Regions from separate parts of the Brevibacterium sp. HMSC24B04 genome, predicted to be linked through region 2. Evidence: predicted binding sites of a transcription regulator. Region 2 holds the regulator's gene; the other holds the start of a gene.
What was found. The regulator LexA, encoded in region 2, represses DNA repair genes until DNA is damaged. The targets are predictions, from matches to a motif close to TCGAACANNTGTTCGA.
Positions count from the first base shown of each region.

Region 1 (3,403 bases), on a different contig from region 2:
GCGCGCACAGCCTCACACAGGGCTTCCGCCGAACAGCCGGCCTCCACCTCGACAGCCACACCCCAGTCCGCCACCAGCCCCGCGCCATAGCCCAGAATGCGCACACCCAGCCGGCGCGCGCGATCCCGGAACTCAGCATCGACTCCGGGGAAATAGCGGCTCAGCACATAGACTTCCGCGGCACCGGCCGACATCGCGGCAGCAAGTTCAACCCCATCGGCGGGCCGGGAGCGAACCGCTATATCGCCGGCAGCCGAAAGTGCGGCTGCGGCGGAGCTTTCGAACTCAACATCGACCGCCAGCACAACCGAAATCATGGACGGTCCTTCGGAATCGACACGACCGACAGATGGTCTTCAGCCGCAACGGCCTGCAGAACCTTCTGCAGACTGTCATTGGGCACGAACACCTCAACGCTCACACCCGAACTGACAGTGAATCCCCCACCGTCGCGATTCACGGCAAGAACCGCAGCATTGCGCAGAACAGGCTGCGGTTCTCCCCTGTCCTCGCGCATGTCAACCGCCCACACATCGACCCGGGAACCGGCCTTGACATCTGCCGGCAGAGACCGCTGCAGCGGAAGCGAAACTCGTCGACCGCCCAAGCTGTCACCCGAACCGACCTGCGATGCCGGTACAAGGTCGCCGGCCGCAATGGGGCTGAGGACTGTCTGGCCGATGAGGTCGTCATCGGACGCCCGCTTGTATCCGCCGCTGTCCTCCGGCAGTCGCACTTCGACCGGCCGGACGTTCTCGCGCGTGATGACAGTGCCCGGCGCCAAAGGCTCCGCTGCTGCCCACACCGTCGTCGTCTTCGCAACGCTCGTGACCACCAGCCACGTGGCGACAACGGAGGCGACAAGTAAGAGAACAGCTATGAGAACGCGCGGATCACGCAGCTTGGGAGTGCGGAAACGGGGTGCAGTGTGCATCAGATCTCCATTGATCGATTTATCTGCCGTTAGGTGTACTTTGCTATCATTTTATGCAGTTTGCGGAATATTCTTCTTTGAATATACACGGATACGCCACCCTCGCCCACCCCTTTGCGGTTGGCCACCAGACCAAGGAGCTCGCAATGGTCGTCGAAACACGCTTCCTCCCTCTGACCGATGTCGCCGAAATGCTCAGCATCTCGACCGCAGGGGCTCGCGCACTCGTCCGCTCCGGCGAACTGCGAGCCATCAAAGTCGGCGGCCGCGGGCAGTGGCGCGTCGAAAAAGCTGAAATCGAAAACTACATTCAGCGCATGTACGCCCAAACCCAGCAGGAAATCGAAGCCGGCACTGACGTGTGAGCACGTCCGCACAGCGGCGCTATTGCAGCACCCGGACCACAGAAATCCTGCGCAAAGGCACCAGCTCAAAGGCACCTCGTCTGCGCAGCTGCAGATAGTCACGCGCAACAGCGTGCAGCGTCCCCTCGAGTGCTGTTCCTGCAGTTTCAACCCGCACCTGCTTACGCTCAGCACACCACTGCCCCAGAATTGAACGCGCAGACCTCCAGCGCTCCTGCGCTGCGTGCTCACGCGGCTTCAGCGCCACGCCTTCGACAGCTGCGAGCATCACAAGAACTCCTCCGTCAATACAGCAGCACCCTTCACCCACCGAGGTCAGCACGCCGGAAACGGGGCCGGAGGCGGTGCGCAGATCGACGTGCTCACCGACAGCGCCGGCCAGCCGCTCCACAAAGGTGACCTCATAGAAGCTCTCAGCAACGAGATCGCCGAACTCACCATCGCGTTCGCGCGCCCTCTCAGCCGCAGCCTGGCCCTCCAAATCAGCAAAAAGCTCATCAAAGCGATCCATAAAAACATTGTGCCCCAGGCACGCAGCCAAACCATGGCTTGAAGATTTTATTCGCACTTATTCGAACATTCTTGTGTTTTGAGTTTGATCATGTACTTTGGTTGCAGATGATCACAAAGGAGTGAACATGAAGCCAACAGAAATCCATGTGGGAGCATCCGCTCTGCACCTGCTGATATGCGCTGCGCTGCTCACAGCGGGTCCCTCTTTCGCAGACCGCGCGCTCAACGCAGACATCGGTGCCGCGGTCGTCGTAACAGCACTCTGCGCGGCAGCCCTCGCCGGTCTTCGCCTGCAGCTGTCGCTCGTACTCATCTCGGCGGCTCGCGTCTTTGACCTCATCGGCGTGCCGGGCGCAGTCGCACTTGCCACGTGGGCGCGCAGGATCGCCCCCGCCGCGCTGAAAGCATCAGCCGCATCCATGACAGCGGTCGTTCTCGCCGCCGGAACAGCCCACGCGGCACCGGCGCAGAATTCGCCCTCACAAGCAGAGGCCGCACACGGTGAGTCCACAGCACCCCAGACCGAGGGCACGCAAACACCCCCGCCGCACTGGCCGACGTCCCCGCCGGGCGACACCCCCTACCCCGGACCCAGCACGGCCCCACCTGCCGACCCCAGCTGGCCAACACAGAAGCCCGAACCGAAACCGCCTCGGACGCAGACCAAGGAACCGAAGGAACAAGAAACTAAACCCGAGCAGCGCAAACAGGACGCGCACGGCAAAGAAGCCGAACACACAGCACCGAAACCCGAATCGCCTCAGCGCGTAACAGTCAAAAAGGGCGACAGCATCTGGAAGATCGCCATCGCCCACCCGAAACCCGGCCAGTCAACAGCTGAACGCGTAAGCGCCATCAGCAAAGCCAATGCCGACACCCTGGGCGGCAACCCCGACCTCATCTACCCCGACACCGAACTGGAGCTGCCATGACCGCCGAACCACTCACCCTGACCCGACCCGCGACACCTCGTACCCGCATGTTCAACAAGCGCCCGCCGACTCCCGAAGAGCAGACAGCTGCCGAAAAACAGCGCGAAGCAGCAGCCGCAGCCGCCTTTGTGCGCTCAATCGTCACTGCTTTGACCGAAGTCGAATACGGTGTGCGGACCCTGCAGTCCATTGAACGCTGGCTCGACCCGGAAGTCCGCAGCTCCGTGGTCTCCGCACTGCGGATGCGCCGCGCACTGCGATCCGAACAGCAGGTTGACTACATCCGCGGCATCGGCCGGCCGCGCTTGAGTTCACCTGCGCCGAACGTCATAGAAGCCGCTGTGTCGATCGCTCTGCGGCCCCGCACAAAAGCCTGCGCGCTGCGTTTGGAGAAGAATCGCGACCGGTGGATCGTCCGCGAATATCTGACTGCCTGAACCGACAGCAGGCACCCCTGCGGAACGAACACGGCCACAAACAGCGAGCCCCCGCACTGCGATTCGCAGCACGGGGGCTCGTCAGTGCTCAGACCGGGGCCTCAGCGACGCTTCTTCTTGCGGCGTTCAGCGCGGTTGCCCGAACCGCCGTCGTCGTCCGCCGCAGTGTCCGTGCGCGCTTCACTTTCCCCAGATTCGCTGGGGCCGGCCAGCGTCAGCTTG
Region 1 covers NZ_KV786102.1:20,208-23,610, forward strand. The annotation lists gene HMPREF3092_RS08880 (CpaE/TadZ family protein) at 1-317, opposite strand, end outside; gene HMPREF3092_RS08885 (SAF domain-containing protein) at 314-934, opposite strand; gene HMPREF3092_RS08890 (helix-turn-helix domain-containing protein) at 1,081-1,299, shown strand; gene HMPREF3092_RS08895 (hypothetical protein) at 1,319-1,810, opposite strand; gene HMPREF3092_RS08900 (LysM peptidoglycan-binding domain-containing protein) at 1,938-2,744, shown strand; gene HMPREF3092_RS08905 (Rv3235 family protein) at 2,741-3,181, shown strand; gene secA (preprotein translocase subunit SecA) at 3,283-3,403, opposite strand, start outside.
Region 1: a site for LexA is predicted at 1,872-1,887, ahead of HMPREF3092_RS08900 (LysM peptidoglycan-binding domain-containing protein). Genes of this name have one in related genera too.

Region 2 (3,403 bases):
GTCTTCACGGACAAGCAGAAGAACTTCGTAACGGCCAGCCATCTTCGACAGCTTCTGGGTGACTTCGGTGGCGTGTTCGCGGCTGGCGTCGTCAAGAACAATGGCCGAAAAGCCGCCGACGGGCACGACAGAACCCCGAATATCGCTCAACACGCAAGCGGCTGCAAGCTGTTTGGGGTCGCCGAAGGGTGTGACTACGAGTGCTGTGTTCACAGGGCCCCCTTGGTGGAGGGAATAGCTCCACCAGTGCGCGGGTCGGCTTCAAGCGCCATGCGCAGAGCGCGAGCAAAGGCCTTGAATTCAGCTTCTGCAATGTGGTGCGGGTCCCGACCGGCAACAAGTGTGAGGTGGACGGTCAGGCCCGCGTTGATGGAAAGAGATTCAAGGGCGTGGCTGACCATGGAGCCCGTGAAGTGTCCGCCGATCATGGCGTACTGGAAGCCTTCGGGTTCGCCGGTGTGAACGAAGTACGGGCGGCCGCTGATGTCGACAACAGCCTGCGCGAGTGCTTCATCCAAAGGAACTGCCGCGTCGCCGTAGCGGCGGATGCCCGCTTTGTCTCCGACAGCGTCTTTCAGTGCCCAGCCGATGGTGATGGCGGTGTCTTCGACCGTGTGGTGAACATCGATTTCGATGTCGCCTTCGGCTTTGACCGTCAGGTCGCACAGGGAGTGGCGAGCCAGCGCGTCAAGCATGTGGTCGTAGAAAGGGACTCCGGTTGAGATGTCGGATTTCCCTGTTCCGTCGAGATCAATTGTGACGTCGACCTTGGATTCACTGGTGTGACGTGACGCCGTCCCGATCCTCTGGGCCATCAATCCTCGTTTCCATTCGGCTAATGCTGACCGCGCGGCGCGGTCAGGCCAATCCTATCGGGAGGGAACGAGGATGCGCTGGCCAGGGTGAACCGTGGAAGAGTCCAGACCGTTCATGTCGACGATGGCGGTCAGAACGTCACGAACGTCTTCCCCACCAGCGGAGTCACGGGCGATTTCCCACAGTGACTGGCCTTCTTCGACGATGACCATCTGGGTGTCTTCCGCATAGAGCGGTTCCGCATTCGAGGCCGAAGCCTCTGACCGGATGAAGAGGACGGCGCACAGAGCTACCGCAGCGATGACAGCGAGAGCCGCCATGCGCCGCACCCAAAAGATCCGGCCTTCCCTTACCGAACGGTGCGGTGCGCGAGTGAGCGTGTGCATTCTTCCTCCTAACACAGCCAGAGCCTTCGGCCCCGACAATGCGATGTGGCGTACGGCCGCTTGCCCCACGGCCATTCGCATTATTCGAACTGATGTTCTAAGACACACATTAGAACACAATCCAATGTTTGTCGAACATCTATGTGAAAATGGATTCGAACACTGCATCCGATTTCCACTGTTCAGAGCTTCCCACGAGGCACTGACATAACCGGCTCCAAGCTTCTGACCTGCAGTAATGTCAGGGGTTCGGGGCGAGAGGACTGAGTCATGACACAGTCGCGTCGCACTCGCGGCCGCCCACGTGACACCGAAGTGGCCAAGGAGGTCAGCTCGTTCCGCAAGCGCCGTGACAGCGAGTCTCCCCTGCCGGTCGCTTCAGCTGCCGCGGACGACCGTTCGCTGTCGGCCCGCCAGCGTCAGGTGCTCGAGACGATCGAGGCGTCCGTGCACAGCAACGGATATCCCCCGAGCATGCGTGAGATCGGCAAGGCCGTCGGCCTTGCTTCCCTTTCGTCTGTTGCGCACCAGCTCAACCAGCTGGAAAAGCTCGGCTATCTGCGCCGCGATCCCAAACGTCCGCGTGCTATCGAAGTAGTCAATCCGGCTGAGGTCGTTGAAACGCCGGCAGCGGACACATCGGCGAACGCCGCCGCCATTCCCGTGGTCGGTCGCATTGCCGCCGGCGGCCCCATCACGGCCGAACAGAATGTGGACGACGTTTTCGTCCTGCCTCGCCAGGTTGTCGGCGCCGGTGACAACCTGTTCCTGCTCAACGTGGTCGGCGATTCGATGATCGATGCGGCCATCTGCCACGGCGACTGGGTGGTTGTGCGCAGTCAGCCGACCGCCGAGAACGGCGAAATCGTCGCAGCCCTACTGGACGACGAAGCAACGGTCAAAACGCTCAAGCGCAAGGACGGCAAGCAGTGGCTGCTGCCGCAGAACCCGGACTACGAACCCATTGACGGCACCTTTGCCACCATCATGGGCGTCGTAACGGCCGTCATCCGCCGCGTCTAGTCTTCCGGTTTGAGTCTTTCGAGAGCCCCGCGGACCACCGCGGGGCTTTCTGTCGTCCACATGGGCGGCAAGGTCGCCATGAGGAAGTTCGCGTAGCGGGCCGTGCGCAGTCGCGAATCGAGCACCGCGACAACTCCGCGGTCGGAAGTTGAGCGGATAAGCCTCCCGGCCCCCTGCGCCAGCTTGAGAGCAGCGTGAGTTGCGGAGACGGCCATGAAGCCGTTGGCACCTCGGCGGGCGGCGGCTTCCGTCCGCGCAGTGGCCAGCGGATCGTCAGGACGGGGAAAGGGAATCCTGTCGATCAGCACAAGGCGGCAGGCGTCCCCGGGGACGTCCACTCCCTGCCACAGAGAAATGGTGCCGAACAGACTCGACTCGGCGTCAGAGCTGAAGGACCGCACGAGGCTGCCAAGCCCATCTTCGCCCTGCAATAGGATCGGCAAGTCGGTGTTCTCACGCATGTATTCGGCGGCCTGTTCGGCGGCGGCTTTCGATGAGAACAGCCCGAGCGCTCCCCCGCGAGAGGCTTCAATGAGTTCCCGCAGCTCTTCAAGCTGTTCGACGTTGAGGCCCCCTCGGCCGGGTTTGGGCAGATGGCCGGCAACGTAGAGGATGCCCTGTTTGGGGTACTCGAAGGGTGAGCCCACGTCGAGACTGTCGTAGCGCGGACTGTCGGGGCCCTCCAGACCAAGAGAGGCGGCGACCGGTTCAAAACGACCGCCAAGAGCCAGGGTTGCTGAGGTTGCGACGACGGTCGCCTCTTCGAACAGGCCGCGGCGCATGGTGCCGGCAACGGACAGCGGAGCGATGACGAGGCTGACGGTTTCCGTGCCCCGGAACGAATTCCGGCTGACCCAGACGACGTCGTTGGCGCTGCCGTCGGTCATGCGCTCCGCGAGGTCGAAGACCTCCTGAATGCGAGCGCGCGCCACTGTCAGGCCGGAGTCTGCCTCTTTGCCGCGTTCTGCGTCACCGCATGCGCTCAGCAGCGTGCGAGCGCTGTCGCGCAGAGCCACGACCGCGTCCTGCAGAGGTTCTGGCCACATCCGCAGCAGACCGGCTTCGGCCTGGTCGAGCGCATCCGCAAACGAGGTGCGCGCGGTATCGAAATCACTCAGCGCCGCCGGTGTTGCACCGGTGTGTTTCCGTGCCGCCGAGTGCGCCGCTGACAGCATCGC
Region 2 covers NZ_KV786100.1:45,084-48,486, reverse strand. The annotation lists gene HMPREF3092_RS08490 (hypothetical protein) at 1-213, opposite strand, end outside; gene hisB (imidazoleglycerol-phosphate dehydratase HisB) at 210-815, opposite strand; gene HMPREF3092_RS08480 (LysM peptidoglycan-binding domain-containing protein) at 870-1,202, opposite strand; gene lexA (transcriptional repressor LexA) at 1,473-2,225, shown strand; gene HMPREF3092_RS08470 (ATP-dependent DNA helicase) at 2,222-3,403, opposite strand, start outside.